4 regions of the Rhizobium sp. NLR16a genome follow, and region 1 is predicted to be linked to each of the others. Evidence: predicted binding sites of a transcription regulator. Region 1 holds the regulator's gene; each other region holds the start of a gene.
What was found. Region 1 encodes LexA, which represses DNA repair genes until DNA is damaged. Its sites were predicted from a motif close to TGTTCNNNNTGTGTTCNG; they were not measured.
Positions count from the first base shown of each region.

Region 2: a site for LexA is predicted at 2,347-2,364, ahead of J7U39_RS04045 (putative DNA modification/repair radical SAM protein). Genes of this name have one in related genera too.
Region 3: a site for LexA is predicted at 2,347-2,364, ahead of J7U39_RS04795 (UvrD-helicase domain-containing protein). Genes of this name have one in related genera too.
Region 4: a site for LexA is predicted at 3,242-3,259, ahead of J7U39_RS18410 (YifB family Mg chelatase-like AAA ATPase). Genes of this name have one in related genera too.

Region 1 is NZ_CP072865.1:1,957,256-1,961,645, reverse strand. It holds gene J7U39_RS09575 (ComEC/Rec2 family competence protein) at 1-2,066, shown strand, start outside; gene lexA (transcriptional repressor LexA) at 2,047-2,766, opposite strand; gene J7U39_RS09565 (VOC family protein) at 2,962-3,858, shown strand; gene kdsA (3-deoxy-8-phosphooctulonate synthase) at 3,855-4,390, shown strand, end outside.
Region 2 is NZ_CP072865.1:876,388-880,777, reverse strand. It holds gene J7U39_RS04050 (UdgX family uracil-DNA binding protein) at 1-1,109, opposite strand, end outside; gene J7U39_RS04045 (putative DNA modification/repair radical SAM protein) at 1,109-2,341, opposite strand; gene greA (transcription elongation factor GreA) at 2,607-3,083, shown strand; gene J7U39_RS04035 (glycosyltransferase family 4 protein) at 3,111-4,169, shown strand; gene J7U39_RS04030 (dicarboxylate/amino acid:cation symporter) at 4,390-4,390, opposite strand, start outside.
Region 3 is NZ_CP072865.1:1,035,670-1,040,059, forward strand. It holds gene J7U39_RS04795 (UvrD-helicase domain-containing protein) at 1-2,304, opposite strand, end outside; gene J7U39_RS04800 (VOC family protein) at 2,493-2,969, shown strand; gene J7U39_RS04805 (PrkA family serine protein kinase) at 3,373-4,390, shown strand, end outside.
Region 4 is NZ_CP072865.1:3,803,756-3,808,145, reverse strand. It holds gene dnaN (DNA polymerase III subunit beta) at 1-5, opposite strand, end outside; gene rsmI (16S rRNA (cytidine(1402)-2'-O)-methyltransferase) at 265-1,182, shown strand; gene J7U39_RS18425 (YraN family protein) at 1,172-1,540, shown strand; gene J7U39_RS18420 (cupin domain-containing protein) at 1,658-2,161, shown strand; gene gshB (glutathione synthase) at 2,249-3,196, shown strand; gene J7U39_RS18410 (YifB family Mg chelatase-like AAA ATPase) at 3,351-4,390, shown strand, end outside.

The DNA of each region.
Region 1 (4,390 bases):
CGCTGGCACTTTTCGCCGGCGGCATGCTCTCGGCTCAGTTTGAGAGCTGGCGGGCTTCGACGGTGATCCTCGATTCATCCGTGACGACGACCGTGACCGGCCGTGTCGAACGGCGGGAAGGGGACGGCCGCGGGCGCTGGCGCTACATTCTTGCCGTCACCGGCACCGAGGCTCCGGAGCTGAAACGGCCGCCGAGACGCATCACCGCGATCGTCCGGGGCGCCGATGCGCCTTTCGAAATCGGCGACATCATCACCGGCAAGGCACGGCTGACACCGCCGGCGGGCCCCGCACTTCCCGGGCTCAACGACTTCTCCTTCGGTGCCTATTTCGACGGCATCGGTGCCAACGGTTTCTTCTATGGTGCGCCGGAGAAACTCGACTTGGAGGCAGGCCCGCAGGCGGCCAGCTCGACGTCGGACGCTCTGCTCGAATGGCTCTACCGGCTGCGCAGCAGCATCGGCGACCGCATAAGATCGATCCTGCCCGGCGATACCGGCGCTTTTGCCGCTGCTCTGGTGACGGATGAACGGCGCGCCATCTCGAAGACGACGACGGAGGCGCTGCGCCAGTCCGGCCTTGCCCATATCGTCGCGATCTCGGGCCTCAACATGGCGCTGTCGGCCGGCATCTTCTTCGTCGGCTTCCGCATGCTGCTCTGCCTCTTTCCCGGCGTCGCCCAAGCCTATCCGACAAAGAAGATCGCCGCCGCCGGTGCGCTCATGGCCGTCACCGCCTATTACCTGATCTCCGGTTTCGGGGTTTCGGCCGAGCGCGCTTTTATCATGATGACCATCATGCTGATTGCCGTCTTCTTCGATCGGCCGTCGATCAGCCTGCGCAATGTCGTTCTCTCTGCGCTCATCATCATCGCCATTTCACCTTCGGAAGTATTGGGACCGAGCTTTCAGATGTCCTTTGCCGCGACATTGGCTTTGGTATCGGGCTATCAGCTGTGGAAGGACAGGCGTGTCCGTGAAAACGCTTTCCTGAAATTGCCGATCATCAGGCCGGTGGTTGTCGTCGCCGGTTTCTTCGGCGGCGTCTTCCTGACCTCGCTGATCGGCGGTTTTTCCACCGCCCTGTTTTCGATCGAGCATTTTCATCGCCTGACGGCTTACGGCCTGCCGGCAAACCTTGCGACGATGCCGATCATCTCCTTCATCGTCATGCCGGCCGGGCTGCTGGCGATGCTGCTCATGCCCTTCGGGCTGGATGCTCCGCTCTGGACGGTGGTCGGATTCGGCCTCGATCTGGTGATTGCGGTTGCCAAGACGGTGTCCGGCTGGGGCGGCGATATCGGCATCGGCCGCTTGCCCGCCTGGTATTTCGCAGTGGCGGTGGCAGGCTTTCTGCTGCTGACGCTGCTGCGCACCCGGCTGCGCCATGTCGGCACATCCATCATCGCCGTCTCGACACTCACCGTACTGCTGCTGCCGGCTCCCCGCCCGCCGGATCTGGTGATTTCGGAGGATGGTGGTCTGGTTGCGGTCGTTGCGGCTGAGGCAATCGCGTCCAACCGTGAAAACCCGCCGGATTTCATCTTCGACCAGTGGCAGCGAGCGCTGGTCCTGCCGACACATGTTCCACCGAAGATGCTGGATGGTCCGGCTATCCCGCCGGAAGGAGAAGACCGCCGAGTCAGGCTTTCCCGCGATCAGCAGAACGAAGCGAGCGCAGCGATGCGGGCAGCCGCAGCAGGCGGTGAAGCAAACCGGTTTTCCTGCGTCAAGAAGGCGTGGTGCACATCACGACTCGGCAATGGCCATATCGTCACCGTCATCGACAATGCCGCCTATCTCGGCCCGGCCTGCGATACGGCCGATATCGTCGTGACCTCGGTCCGCCTGCGTTTCAACAGCTGCCGTTCAGGCGGGACGCTCTTCACCGGCGAGACGCTCCGCAGGACCGGTTCCGTCGAATTGCGCTTCGCCGATGCCGGCCTGCAGGTCGCAACCGCATTCGAGGCGCTATCGCGGCCATGGATGCGCCATCGCGCCTATGATTGGCGCAAAGACAGTTTTACCGAATCCGGTCCGGCTGCTGTCAGTGATAACGGCGAATGAGGCCGACGAGCTTGCCCTGCACCTTGACGCGGTCCGGCCCGAAAATCCGGGTCTCGTAAGCCGGGTTGGCGGCTTCCAACGCGATCGAGGCGCCCTTCCGGCGGAAGCGTTTCAGCGTTGCTTCCTCGTCGTCGACGAGGGCAACGACGATGTCGCCGGGACTTGCGGTGCTGCCGTTGCGGATGATCACGGTGTCGCCGTCGAAGATGCCGGCGTCGATCATCGAATCGCCCTTGACCTCCAGCGCGTAGTGCTCACCGGAGCCAAGCATGTCCGCGGGAATGACGATGTCATGCGTGTTGTTCTGGATCGCCGAGATCGGAACGCCGGCGGCGATTCTTCCCATGACCGGCACGGAGACAGAGTTGCCGTTGTCGGCGACCGGCTTTGCGGCAGCGGGGGCGGCGACCGGCTGGGGTTTGCCGAGGCTGCCCTCGATGACGCTCGGCGAAAAACCGCGGCGCTGTTGCAGGCTGGGGTTATAGGCCTCCGGAAGCTTGATCACTTCAAGCGCCCGGGCGCGATTCGGTAGGCGGCGAATGAAGCCGCGCTCCTCGAGCGCCGTGATCAGGCGGTGAATGCCGGATTTCGAGGCGAGATCCAGGGCATCCTTCATTTCGTCGAAGGAGGGAGGGACGCCGGATTCCTTCATGCGCTCATGAATGAAAAGGAGAAGCTCCTGTTGTTTGCGCGTGAGCATCGACGTCAGACCCCTGATTGAAACAAATCCAGAACAGACACTATATGTTCCATATGTGTTCCGCAAGTAGCTAAATTTCCGTAAAACTTCGGGCCAACTCGTCGAGATTTTTAATTTCATTCGACGGGATTGGCGCACATCGCTTGCATTCGGGGAGGGGCTGTCGCACATCTTTGCCCCTTTCAGGAGGATATCATGAACGCGCATTCCGCCAAGTCGCATCCGCTGGATCACGTCGTGCTGCCGGTGGTCAATATCGATCTGGCGCGTGAGAGGCTCGGCAAGCTCGGTTTCACCGTCGCCGCCGATGGGCGCCATCCCTTCGGAACGGAGAATGCCTGCGTCTTTTTCGCCGACAAGACCTATCTGGAGCCGCTTGGCGTGGCGAGCGTCGAGGAGAGCGAGGCAGCGGCCCGCCACGGCAATGTCTTCATCGCCCGCAATCGCGCCTTCCGCTTCCGCTGCGGCGAGGAGGGATTGTCTGCGCTGGCCTTCCTCAGCGAGGATGCCGGCCTCGATCATAAGCGCTTCGTCAGCAACGGCGCGAGCGCCGGCGAGATGTTGCAATTCAGCCGGCCGATGCGGATGCCGGATGGTTCGGAGACCGTCGGCAGCTTCAAGCTGGCCTTTGCAGCTGATCTGCGCGCACCCGATTTCTTTCTCTTTACCTGCCAGCGCATCAATTCCTTCCCGACAGATCGCGCCGCGCTGGAGACGCATGCCAATGGCGTGATCGGCATTGCCGAGATCGCGCTTTGTGCGCCGGACCCGGCGGCATTCGCCGCCTTCGTCGGGCTTGCGATAGGGCAGGCGGCGGCGGAGAAAACCGGTTTCGGCGTGAATATCGCGGCATCAAATGCGAAGATCAGCCTGATGACGCCCGAAGGGCTGGAGGCCTATTTCGAGCTTGCCGTCTCATCCGCCGATCGTGGTCTGCGCGGCCGGGTAATCCTCTTCACCGTCGCCGATCTTGCCGTGACAGAAGCGCATTTGGGTGCTAACGGGATCACATTCACGCGCAAGAACAATCGCATTCTGGTGAAGTCTACGCCCGGGCAGGGTGCGCTCTTCGCCTTCGAGGAAACACGATGAGCACCGACACGAATTCCGAAGTCAGGATCGGCGAAGGCGAAGGTCAGGTCACCTTTTCCAATACCGCCCGCCTGTCGCTGATTGCCGGCCCCTGTCAGATGGAGAACCGGGACCACGCCTTCATGGTCGCCGGCACGCTGAAGGAGCTTTGCGCAAAGCTTGGCATGGGTCTTGTCTACAAAAGCTCCTTCGACAAGGCCAACCGCACCTCGCTCTCGGCCGAGCGCGGCATCGGCCTGGAAAAGGGCATGGAGGTCTTTGCCGACCTCAAGAAGGAATTCGGCTTTCCGGTCATAACCGACGTCCATACGGCCGAGCAATGCGCCGAGGTGGCCAAGGTGGTCGATGTCCTGCAGATCCCGGCCTTCCTCTGCCGTCAGACCGACCTACTGATCGCCGCCGCAAGGACCGGCCGTGCCGTCAATGTCAAGAAGGGCCAGTTCCTCGCCCCCTGGGACATGAAGAACGTCCTGAAGAAGCTCAACGCCAGCGGCAATCCGAATGTGCTCTTGTGCGAGCGTGGCGCTTCCTT
Region 2 (4,390 bases), 1.1 Mb from region 1:
TTGACGGCATTGGTGACGTAGAGCCTCGAGCGGTCGATGCCCGCCTCCGATATCACCTGATCGAGAAGCCTGCCGGCGGGACCGACGAAGGGACGCCCGGAAATATCCTCCTGGTCGCCCGGCTGCTCGCCGACGAACATCACCTGCGCATCGCGCGGCCCCTCTCCGAATACCGTCCGCGTCGCATTTGCATGAAGCGGGCAGCGTGTGCAGACAGCGGCCTCCGCGCGCAGTGCTTCCAGCGTGCCCGCAGTAGCCGCTGGTTCTGCGGGGAGATTGCGCGCGGCCCGCTGCAAGCGGTCGTGAAACGGCAGCGACTGCGTCGCCTCCCGCGCCGCCATCTCCCGCACCTTGCTTTCGGCCGATGCAATCAAGCCAGGAATGAGGTCGGCCTCCGGCAGGTTCTTCCAGTATTTCTTCGGCATCTCCGCCTGCATCGCCTTCACCTTCAACCGCGCGGGGTTGAAGATGCTGGCATAGTAGGTTCGCCAGAGTTCGTCCGTGGCATCGGTGAGATTAGGCCTTTCGCATGGCTCGTCGGCAATCGTCAGCCGCTCGCCGTTCCAGGCCGCCGAGCCCTTGGGCGTGGCGATCAGCCAGTCCATGTCGCTGAAACGGCGCTGGAAAAAGGGAGCCGTGCGCCTGACGACATGATGGTCCGGCTCGAACCAGGCGAGGAATTTCCGACGACCTGCCGATACCGCGCCGACTTCCTTGAAACGGACGAAGGCCGTCATCTTGTGCGCGTCGCGCCGAATGTTCTTCGCCATCAGCCTGGCCCGCACAACATCCTCGTCGGAGGTCACCTCCAGCAGTTGCCGATCCAGCTGCAGCCTCCAGAGGAGACGGTACAGCAGAGAAAATCGCGCCGGATCGGAATGGCAGAGGACGGTCTCAGCAAGCTCGATGAAAGCGGGCGGCACCGTCATCGGCTTACGCGTTGTCGCAGGCGCTGGCGGCATGGCGTCCCGTTGAAACGACAGATCGGCCTCGGCGCTTTTTTCGCGCCAGTCGATCTCCTCGGGCAAGATGCCGGCTGCCGCCAAAACGCGTGCGGCATCGCGCCATTCGCCAAGATCTCCACGTCCTGCAAGCACGACCCGGCGCATCACAGCAAGGACAATTGTTCATGCTGCGGCTCGAACACGGCGCGCAGGTCCGGGCGGTCGACCAGCCGTCGCGGCGACCAGCCTTCCGCGGAGATGAAGGATTGGACTTTCTTGATCGAAACTCCGAGTCGGGAGAGATCATCAAGCCGCAGGCGACGAAAACGGCGCGCAGAGACGATCGCTTTCACGGTTTTGGTGCCGAGGCCCGGCACACGCAGCAACCGCTCGCGCTCGGCCTTGTTGAGGTCGACGGGAAATTCGCCCCGGTTGGCAAGCGCCCAGGCAAGCTTCGGATCGAGATTGAGATCGAGCATGCCGTCCGCCTGGTTCGCAGTAATCTCCTCGATGCCGAAACCGTAGAACCGATAGAGCCAGTCGGCCTGGTAAAGCCGATGCTCGCGCATCAGCGGCGGCTTGATCAGCGGCAGGTTTTTCGAGGAGTCCGGGATGGGGCTGAAGGCGGAGTAATAGACGCGCCTCAGGCCATAGCTGCTGTAGAGCCGGCCGCTGCTCGCCAGAATAGTCGCGTCATCGGCCCCATCCGCCCCGACGATCATCTGCGTGCTCTGGCCGGCTGGCACGAAACGCTGGCGTTTCCCGGTCTTAAGCGTCGGTTCATCGGCAGCCTCGATCTTCGACCTGATATCCGCCATCGATCGTCTGATATTGACGGGCTTCTTTTCCGGCGCGAAACGGGAAATCCCGCTGTCGGTCGGCAGCTCGATATTAAGCGACAGCCGATCGGCATGAAGCCCCGCCTCCTCGATCAGATGCGGCGACGCCTCGGGGATCGCTTTCAGATGGATATAGCCGCGGAAATTATGCGTCACCCGCAGCTCGCGGACGATGCGGACCATCTCCTCCATCGTGTAATCGGAAGAGCGAATGATGCCGGAGGAAAGGAAGAGGCCTTCGATATAGTTGCGTCGGTAGAATTCGAGCGTCAGCCAGACGACTTCCTCCGTCGTGAAGCGTGCGCGCTCGACATTGCTGGAGGAGCGATTGACGCAATAGGCACAGTCGTAGATGCAGAAATTGGTGAGCAGGATCTTCAGAAGCGAAATGCACCGTCCATCCGGAGCATAGGCATGGCAGATGCCGGATCCCTCGGTCGAACCCAGTCCGCCGCTTGCGCTCGAATCGCGTTTCACCGTGCCGCTGGAGGCACAGGAAGCATCGTATTTTGCGGCATCGGAAAGGATGGCCAAACGTTCGGTTAGCGACTTCTTCATTAGTATGTTCACTATATGTTCCATGGCGCAAAGTCAATCCCGGCGCGGCTGCCGCTCCCCCGTTTGGCACGCATCACCCGACGTACCAGCGGGTATCCGTTTCATTTATGCGAATTTTCTGGAAATCAGCCGTGGCGATCTGCTATAAGCATGCAACTATGATTGTGGCACGGTTCCGAAGTTCCTCTTCGGGACCTGTTTTCTTTTGTGTGTGCCTGACTGTGCTGACGCAAGACGGCGGCCGCAAGGAGTGAAGGACAGAAAAATGGTTGATAAGGTACCGATGACACAGGGTGGTTTCGTCAAGCTGCAGGAAGAGCTGCGCTGGCGTCAGCAGGAGGAGCGCCCCCGAATCATCGAGGCGATCGCCGAAGCCCGTGCTCATGGCGACCTTTCCGAAAATGCCGAATACCATGCCGCCAAGGAAGCCCAGAGCCACAATGAGGGCCGCATCACCGAGCTGGAAGACCTGACGGCCCGCGCCGAGGTCATCGACCTCACGAAAATGTCCGGCGACAAGATCAAGTTCGGCGCCAAGGTGAAGCTCGTTGACGAGGACACCGAGGAAGAAAAGACCTACCAGATCGTTGGCGACCAGGAAGCCGACGTCAAGGCCGGCCGCATCTCCATCTCCTCCCCGATCGCCCGTGCGCTGATCGGCAAGGAAGTCGGCGATTCCATCGAGGTCAATGCGCCGGGCGGCTCCAAGGCCTACGAAATCCTACAGGTTTCCTGGGGCTGATCGCCCGTCAGACACGAGACCCATTCCTTGCCGGATATTCGTGACGTCGAGATCATCGCGCCCAACTTCAAGCGCCGGCTCTCCGGCGTCACGTCGACCATCGTTCAGCTCATCCCATGCCAGATCTGGCTTGGGATGCGCATAGCGACGCTCGGCCCCGGCCTGCCGGAGGGCTTGGCCAAACTGAGATGGGCGCAGCTTTTCGGGCTGTGGCGTCCGCCGGCCAGGCGACGTCACCGCGTCTGGCACGCCCGCCGCAACAATGAGATGGCCGTCGGCATCCTGCTTCGCCATGTCCTGCGCATGCCGCTGAAGCTGCTCTTCACTTCGGCGGCGCAACGCCGTCACACCGCCTATACGAAATGGCTGATCCGCCGCATGGACGCGGTGATCGCGACCAGTGACCGCTCAGGCTCCTTCCTCGAAGTGCCTCACACTGTCATCCAGCACGGCGTCGACCTTTCTCTCTTTCACCCACCGGAAACCGCCGACGACGGCATAACCGCGACCGGCCTGCCCGGCCGCTATCTCGTCGGCTGCTTCGGCCGCGTGCGCCATCAGAAAGGCACCGATCTATTCGTTAAGGCGATGATCGAGCTCTTGCCGCAGCATCCGGAATGGACAGCCGTCGTCTCCGGCCGCGTGACGGCCGAGCACACCGCCTTCGCCGAAAAGCTCAAGGCCGATGTCGCCGCCGCCGGGCTCACCGACCGCATCCTGTTTCTCGGCGAAGTGCCTGATATCAAGGTCTGGTATCGCCGCCTGACGCTCTACGTCGCCCCTTCCCGCAACGAGGGTTTCGGCTTGACGCCGCTCGAAGCCATGGCCTCGCGGACGGCCGTAGTGGCATCGGATGCGGGCGCCTATGCCGAACTCATTGCCGAGGGCGAGACCGGTTCGGTCGTGGCTGCAGGCGATGGCGAAGCGCTGACGCGGGCAATCGCCCCCTATATCGCAGATCCGGCGCTGGCGATCGTGCATGGCGAGAATGCATTGCGTCATGTCCGGGCGAATTTCGCGCTGGAGAAGGAAGCAAAAGCGATTGGCGCTGTTTACGATCGCCTTCTCGGCGACAACAGTGGTTAAAGCCGAAACGGGAAACTGCCTGCTGAAAAAGCCGGCCAACTTCTCCTTCGTCATGCTCAGGCTTCCCGAGCATCTGCCTCCGTTTGATAGGGCAGCAGATCCTTCGGCACAACAAGGCCGAGGATGACGTCGACTAGAGAACGAGAGTTATCAACGAGCGAACGGCCCATCGGATGACGGGCCGCTGCAAATATCCAAGAATGGCGAACAGGTCGGCCTGT
Region 3 (4,390 bases), 920 kb from region 1:
TTCCCCGTCGATCGTGCGTCCCTTCGGGCCGTTTTCGCCATAACCGATGCGTTCGACGGCGTGGCCGGAGCGGGTGCCCCAATTGTCGCGGGTGGCGTCGGTCCTGTTGGCCTGGGCGCGCTTCCAGCCGGGGGTCGAATAGGAGTTGGCGAAGGGTTCGGCTTTGTCGAAGCGGGACTGGCCGTAACCGCCGCGGCCGTAACCGCCGTAGCTCTGTTCCATCTCGGCGACCTCGACATGGGTCTCCGGCAATTCGTCCAGGAAACGCGAGGGCAGGGTCGATTGCCAGAGACCGTGGATGCGGCGGTTGGAGACGAACCAGATGTGGCAGCGACGTTTGGCGCGGGTGATGCCGACATAGGCGAGGCGGCGTTCCTCCTCCAGGCCGGCACGGCCGCTTTCATCGAGCGAGCGCTGGTGCGGAAAAAGGCCTTCCTCCCAGCCGGGCAGGAAAACGGTGTCGAATTCCAGGCCCTTGGCCGAATGCAGCGTCATGATCGAGACGGCGTCGAGGTTCTCGTTGGTGTCGGCATCCATCACAAGGGAGACGTGTTCGAGAAAGCCGCGCATTGACTCGAAGCTTTCCATCGAGCGGATCAGTTCCTTCAGGTTTTCCAAGCGGCCCGGGGCTTCCGCGCTCTTGTCGTTCTTCCACATGTCGGTATAGCCGGACTCTTCGAGGATCTGCTCGGCAAGTTCGGTATGTGGCGTGTTTTCAAGCAGTTCCTGCCATCGGCGGAAAGATTGAATCACGTCGAAGAGGGCTTTTCGCGCCTTCGGCTTCAGCTCGTCCGTCTCGATGATGTCGGCGGCGGCCGCCAGCATCGGGATGTCGCGGGCGCGTGCATAATCGTGCAGCGCGCGCACCGTCGTATCGCCGAGGCCGCGCTTCGGCGTGTTGATGATACGTTCGAAGGCGAGGTCGTCGGCCGGCTGCGCCACCAGGCGGAAATAGGCCAGGGCATCGCGGATTTCGAGGCGCTCATAGAAGCGCGGGCCACCAATGACGCGGTAGTTGAGGCCAAGGGTGACGAAGCGATCTTCGAATTCGCGCATCTGGAAGGAGGCGCGCACGAGGATCGCCATGTCGTTCAGCAGATGCTTGTTGCGCTGGAGTTGCTCGATCTCCTCGCCAATGGCGCGGGCTTCCTCCTCCGAGTCCCAGGAGGCGTGAACCTGGACCTTGACGTCATCTGGGTCGGCGCGATCGGTGAACAACGTCTTGCCCAAGCGGCCTTCATTATGGGCGATCAGATGGGCGGCGGCGCCAAGGATATGTTCGGTCGATCGGTAATTGCGCTCGAGCTTGATCACCTTGGCGCCGGGGAAATCCTTCTCGAAGCGCAGGATATTGTCGACCTCCGCGCCGCGCCAGCCATAGATCGACTGGTCGTCGTCACCGACGCAGCAGACATTCTGCGGCTCACCCTTGGCGCGCTGGGCAAGAAGCCTCAGCCACATGTACTGAGCAGTGTTGGTGTCCTGGTACTCGTCGACAAGGATATAGCGGAAGCGGCCGTGATATTCCTTCAAAAGATCCGGATTCTTGCGGAAGATCGCGATCGGATGCATCAGCAGGTCGCCGAAATCGCAGGCGTTGAGCGTCGACAGGCGCGCCTGATAGGCGAAATAGAGATCGCGGCCGCGGCCATTGGCAAAGGCGCGGGCGTCGCCTTCGGGAATATCGGCCGGTCCGAGGCCCTTGTTCTTCCAGGTGTCGATCATGCCGGCGAACTGCTTTGCCGGCCAGCGCTTGTCGTCGAGGCCTTCGGCCTGGATCAGCTGCTTGATCAGGCGCACGACGTCGTCGGTGTCGAGAATGGTGAAACCGGAGCTCAGGCCGACGAGCTCGCCATGGCGGCGCAGGAGCTTGACGCCGATCGAGTGGAAGGTGCCGAGCCACGGCATGCCTTCGACGGCGCCGCCGACGAGCAGGGCGATGCGCTCCTTCATCTCGCGCGCGGCCTTGTTGGTAAAGGTGACGGCGAGGATCTGTGACGGGAAGGCGCGGCCGGTATTGAGGATATGGGCGATGCGGGTCGTCAGCACGCGCGTCTTTCCCGTGCCGGCGCCGGCGAGCACGAGGACGGGGCCTTCCAGCGTTTCGACGGCTTCGGTCTGTTCCGGGTTCAATCCGGCGAGATAGTCCGGCCGTTTGCCGCCGTCACGGGCCGCCATGGCGCGGGCGGCGATGCCGCCGCCGGCGGCCGGCCTTCCGGCGGTTGCGACAGACGGCTGCGGCTTACGCGCCACATCGCCCGGCTCCTCGTCGAAGAAGGGAATATCGTCGAAACTATTGCTCATGGCGCGTAATGTAGTGATTCGGGAAGGAAAGACCAGAAAAGATGTTCTGCTTTCATTCCCGAGCCACCGCTATTGGGGGGGGTGGGCGGCCAAAAAATCCGATCGCGGCCTGTCGGAACCGGTGCCGACCAGACGTCCTCGAAGCATCGGACAGAAGTCCGGGATACTCGCCAACAAGGAGGCTGTCCATGCCCAAGGTCATTTCAAATCTCTGGTTCGCGGAGCAGGCACGCGAAGCCGTAGAATTCTACGTGTCGATCATTCCGGATTCCAGGATCGGCCGAACCACCATACTTCCGGCGGAAACCCCGAGCGGCCCTCCCGGCAGCGTCGAGCTGATCGAGTTCACGCTTGGCGACCAAGCCTTCCTGGCGATGAAGGCCGGTCCGCTCGACAGCTTCAACCATTCCTTTTCGATAGCGATCCTTCTGGAAAGCCAGGCGGAGATCGATCGGATATGGGATGCCTTCCTCGCCAATGGCGGCACGCCGGAGGCCTGCGGCTGGCTGAAGGACCGCTGGGGCCTTTCCTGGCAGATCGTCCCGCGCGCGCTCTCCGAGATGATCGCCGACGAAGATCGCGAGCGGGCAAGGCGCGTCACCGAAGTCATGCTCGGCATGGTCAAGATCGATGTGGCTGCGCTGGAAAAGGCGTTCAACGGCTGAGAGCCAGGAGGCGCATGAGTAGGATATGCCGGTCGGATGTGACGTTCGCCCGGTTTCATTCTGCGGGCGGCGAACTCGCTGCCCGCTGTCGGAGCCGACTGGCTCTCACCGGCGGGCAATCGCCGATTATTTACGGCTCGAATCACGGGCGCTATTGCATACCTTTTTTACTTCCATGTCACGTCGCTAAATGTGCTGATATCGCGACAAGCCTTTTCTCAACTACAATAAGAAACAGTTTCGTGGAGTAAAAAAATACCGGTGCATGCACGATTTTGTGCATTGCCACAAACGGCCGGTCAGCGTGGAATATACCTACGAAACTATTGATTCTTAGGAACGCCGTGGCCATCTCGATGGTTATACGGCTTAGAGCCTGCGGCATTACCTTAATGGAGGTCCCATGCTGAGTGAATCCGTATTCGATGCGTTCACACGCAGTTATGAATCGCGCCGCGAAAGCGACATGTCGGTGTCGGAATATCTCGATCTCTGCAAAACCGACCCGATCGCCTATGCCAACGCGACCGAGCGTCTGCTCGCTGCCATAGGCGAACCACAGATGGTGGACACCGCCAAGGACGCGCGCCTCGGCAGGATCTTCATGAACAGGACCATCCGGGTTTATCCGGCCTTTGCCGGCTTTCACGGCATGGAAGAGACAATCGAACGCATCGTCTCCTTTTTTCGGCATGCGGCGCAGGGGCTCGAGGAGCGCAAGCAGATTCTTTATCTGCTCGGTCCGGTCGGCGGCGGCAAGTCGTCGCTGGCGGAGCGGCTGAAGCAGTTGATGGAGGTGTATCCGATCTACGTGCTGAAGGCCGGTGACGAGATCAGCCCTGTGTTCGAAAGCCCGCTCAATCTCTTCGATCCCGAGACGATGGGCTCGCTCCTGCAGGAGCAGTACGGGATCCCGCAGCGGCGCCTGAACGGATTGATGAGCCCGTGGTGCCTGAAGCGGCTCGACGATTTCGGCGGCGATATCTCCCGATTCCGCGTCGTCAGGATACAACCCTCGCGATTGCGCCAGATCGCGATTGCCAAGACCGAGCCTGGAGACGAGAACAACCAGGACATCTCCTCTTTGGTCGGCAAGGTGGATATCCGCAAACTGGAAACCTATTCTCAGAACGATCCGGACGCCTACAGCTATTCGGGCGGACTGAACCGTGCCAATCAGGGCGTGCTCGAATTCGTCGAGATGTTCAAGGCGCCGATCAAGATGCTGCACCCGCTGCTGACGGCAACGCAGGAGGGCAATTATATCGGCTCCGAGAATATCGGCGCCATACCTTTCTCCGGCATCGTCCTTGCGCATTCGAACGAGGCGGAATGGCAGACCTTCAAGGCCAACAAGAACAATGAGGCCTTCATCGACCGCATCTGCGTGATCAAAGTGCCCTATTGTCTCAGGGTGACAG
Region 4 (4,390 bases), 1.8 Mb from region 1:
CGCATGGGATGCTACCGCTTTCGACCGTGACTGCCCGGGCGCATCGAAGGCCCGAAGAATGCTTTCCCGATTTAGGTCGGGGGAGTGGACGGGCAAAATGGCAGACTTCAGCATTGGATGGCAAGAGGCATGGACGGCCGAGCCCTCGCATTTCAGGTTTTCCGGAGCAATCCTCACAGAAATCCCAACCCTTGCCGAAGCCGCAGCGCTCGCCCATAAAGGCCGATGAACCGGCAAGGCGCCGGCGGCACGAAGGCAAAGGGCATGAACGAGCAAACCACAGCCGAGGACGCCACGAGGCGAAGCTTCCGCCTGCACAACATGGCGGTGCCGGCGCGGCCGCTGGAGCCGGCGCTCTATCTGGTTGCCACTCCCATCGGCAATCTCGGCGACATCACGCTGCGCGCATTGGAAACGCTGGCCGGCGCCGACGTGCTGGCATGTGAGGATACGCGCGTCACCCGCGTTCTGCTCGACCGCTACGGCATCCAGAACCGCCCCTTCGCTTACCACGAGCACAATGCCGACGAAGCCGGCCCGCGGCTCATCCAGGCGCTGGAAGCCGGCCGCTCGGTAGCGCTGGTGTCCGATGCCGGCACGCCGCTCGTCTCCGATCCCGGTTACCGGCTGGCCCGGCAGGCGATTGCCGCCGGTTACCGCGTCATTCCCATTCCAGGCGCCTCGGCGCCGCTCGCCGCCCTTGTTGGTTCCGGCCTGCCGAACGACGCCTTCCTCTTCGCCGGTTTTCTGCCGCCCAAGGACAAGGCCCGCCGCGATCGTCTCGGTGAATTGGCCGCAACTCCAGCGACGCTGATCTTTTTTGAATCGCCCCATCGCATCGGCGCGACGCTTCTTGCCGCCGCCGATGTGCTCGGCCCGGAGCGGCCGGCTTGCGTCTGCCGTGAATTGACCAAGACCTATGAAGAATTCCGCCGCGGCACGCTGGCCGAACTCGCCGCCCATTACCAGCAGGTGGAAAACGTCAGGGGCGAGATCGTCCTCGTCGTCGGTCCGCCGCAGCCGGCGGAAACGTCCGAGGCCGATGTCGAGGCCGTGCTTGCCGACCTGTCGACGTCGATGCCGACGGCAAAGGCTGCGACCGAGGCCGCCCGTCTCACCGGCCTGCCGCGCAAGGCGCTCTATCAGCGCCTGCTGGAGCTGAAGGGCGGCAATGGGCGATAAAGACCCCACTGCCATCAAAAGGAAAGCGCTGCGCCGTGGCCGCATGTCGGAATATGTCGCCGCCGTCTTCCTGATGCTGAAGGGATACCGCATCCTGGCGCTGCGCCACCGCACCCGGCTCGGCGAGATCGATATCGTCGCCCGCAAGGGCGATCTCGCCGTCTTCGTCGAGGTCAAGGCCCGGTATGGCGAGGCTGCGGCCATCGACGCCGTCTCTCTCGCCGCGCAGAAGCGGATCCGGGCGGCAAGCGATCTCTGGCTCGCCCGCCAGGCCGATCACGCCCGCCTTTCCCAGCGCTACGATATCGTCGCGGTCATGCCCGGCCGGTTGCCGCGGCACTTTCCCGACGCCTTCTGAGCGCTTTGCCCGGCCGAGTTTCCGGATTGTTAAAATTTTAGTCCCGGGTTGAACGAGCTCCTTACCTCTCTCTGCTATCCACCATCGCGGTAGGGATTAAGAATTGGGGGTTGTGGCGTGGCCTGGAAGATGATGCTTGCAAGTGCGGTCGGCATGGCTGCGCGCTCGGTGCCTTATATCGCGCTGAAGCCGGCCGGGAAGTCCTTCGTCGCGCATGCGAGCGACCACCTGCCGCTGAAATCGACGCCGATCAATCCCGACTGGATCATCAGCGGCAATCCGGAAGCCCGCACCGCCGAACATTCGCGCGGCCATGACGAGGCGTCGCTGACGGCGATCTGGGACTGCACGGCGGGCGAATTCCGCTGGTATTTCGGCTGGGACGAGACCGTGATGATCCTCGAAGGCGAGGTCCATATCACCGCCGAGGACGGCACGGAACGGACCCTGTGCGCCGGCGACGTCGCCTTTTTCGCAGGTGGAACCTGGGCGAGCTGGCGGGTCGACAGTTACGTCCGCAAGGTCGCCTTCCTGCGCAAGCCTTTCCCGAAGCCTTTGGCAATCGCCTACCGTCTGCGCAACATGCTGCGCAACGGCGGCAGCCAGGGCATCGCCGCCTGAAAATGGCGACTGCCGCAAGCCTTCGATGACCGTTGCGTTTGATGCCGGGCCGACCTACATCTGTCCGGCATTCAGCGAGGGACGGAAATGGCCAAGATCACCAATGTAGCGGTCCAGATGGATCATGTCGCCGGCATCAATATCGCAGGGGACTCCACCTTCGCCATGAGCCTGGAGGCGCAGGCGCGCGGCTACAGGCTCTTCCATTATACCCCCGAGCGCCTGAGCTTCCGCGACGGCAAGCTCTTTGCCAGCGTCGAGCCGATGCTGCTGCGTGACGTCAAGGGCGATCACTTCGAACTCGGCGCGCCCGAGCGCGTCGATCTCTCGACCATGGACGTGGTGCTGCTGCGCCAGGATCCGCCCTTCGACATGGCCTATATCACCTCGACGCATCTCCTCGAGCGCATCCATCCGAAGACGCTCGTCGTCAACGATCCGGCTTGGGTGCGCAATTCACCGGAGAAGATCTTCGTCACCGAATTCGCCGATCTGATGCCGAAGACGCTGATCACCAAGGATCCCGCCGAAATCCGCCGCTTCCGCGACGAGATGGGCGACATCATCTTGAAGCCGCTCTACGGCAATGGCGGCGCCGGCGTCTTCCATTCGACCCGCGACGACCGCAACCTCTCCTCGCTGCTGGAAATGTTCGGCCAACTCTTCCGCGAGCCCTTCATCGCCCAGCAATATCTGCCCGACGTGCGCAAGGGCGACAAGCGTATCATCCTTGTCGACGGCGAGTTTGCCGGTGCCATCAACCGCGTGCCGGCCGAGCATGACAGCCGCTCCAACATGCATGTCGGCGGCCGCGCCGAGGCGACCGAACTGACGCCGCGCGAAAAGGAAATCTGCGCCCGCATCGGCCCCGCGCTGAGGGAACGCGGCTTCCTGCTCGTCGGCATCGACGTGATCGGCGATTACATGACCGAGATCAACGTCACCTCGCCGACCGGCATCCGCGAGGTCAGGAAGTTCGGCGGCGCCGATATCGCGGCCCTGCTCTGGGACGCGATCGAGCGCAAGCGCGGCTGAGGCTGCGATCGGGTACAACCGCGATTACTGCTGCTTATCCGCCTGCGTTCTTTTATTGTTCTTGTTTTAGTCCTGCTTCCGTGCCAGATTGCAACCGCTGGCTTTCAACGGCCACGGGGCGGTCTCTAAGAGTTTGCGGGACAAGGGTGGGCATATGGTCGCGCGTGTCAGTACGGTAGCATTCCAGGGCATCGAAGGCGTGCCGGTCGAGGTCCAGGTCATGATCGCGCCTGGCAAGGTCGGCATGCAGATCGTCGGCCTGCCTGACAAGGCGGTCGCTGAAAGCCGCGAGCGCGTTCAGGCCGCCCTTCACGCCTCCGGCCTGGCGCTGCCGGGCAAACGGGTGACCGTCAACTTGGCGCCCGCCGATCTGCCGAAGGAAGGCTCGCATTTTGATCTGCCAATCGCGCTGGCGCTGATGGTCGCTCTCGGCGCCATTCCCGCCGATGCGCTGTCGGATTTTGTCGTCGTCGGCGAGCTCAATCTCGATGGCACCATCGCCGCCATCGCTGGCGCGCTGCCGGCCGCGATCGGCGCCAATGCTCTCGGCAAGGGGCTGATCTGCCCGGCCGAAAGCGGCGCCGAGGCTGCCTGGGCCGGCGCCGAGGTCGATATTCTCGCACCGCGCAGCCTGATTGCCCTTGCCAATCATTTTCGCGGCACGCAGGTGCTCTCCCGGCCGGAGCCGTCGATCCGCGCCAATGCCGCCAACCTGCCGGATCTTGCCGAGACCAAGGGCCAGGAAAGCGCAAAACGTGCGCTCGAGGTGGCGGCCGCCGGCGGCCACAATCTCCTGATGGTCGGGCCTCCCGGTTCCGGCAAATCGATGCTGGCGTCGCGGCTGCCGTCGATCCTGCCGCCGCTTTCGCCCGCCGAACTGCTTGAAGTGTCGATGGTCCATTCGATCGCCGGACAGCTCACCGGCGGCAAGCTGTCCGATCGCCGGCCCTTCCGCACCCCGCATCATTCCGCCACCATGGCCGCCCTTGTCGGCGGCGGTCTGCGCGCCCGGCCGGGCGAGGCCTCGCTCGCCCATCACGGCGTGCTCTTCCTCGACGAGTTCCCCGAGTTCACGCCGCAGGCGCTCGATGCGCTGCGCCAGCCGCTCGAAGGCGGCGAATGCGTCATTGCGCGCGCCAATCACCGCGTCTCCTATCCGGCGAAATTCCAGCTGATCGCGGCGATGAACCCCTG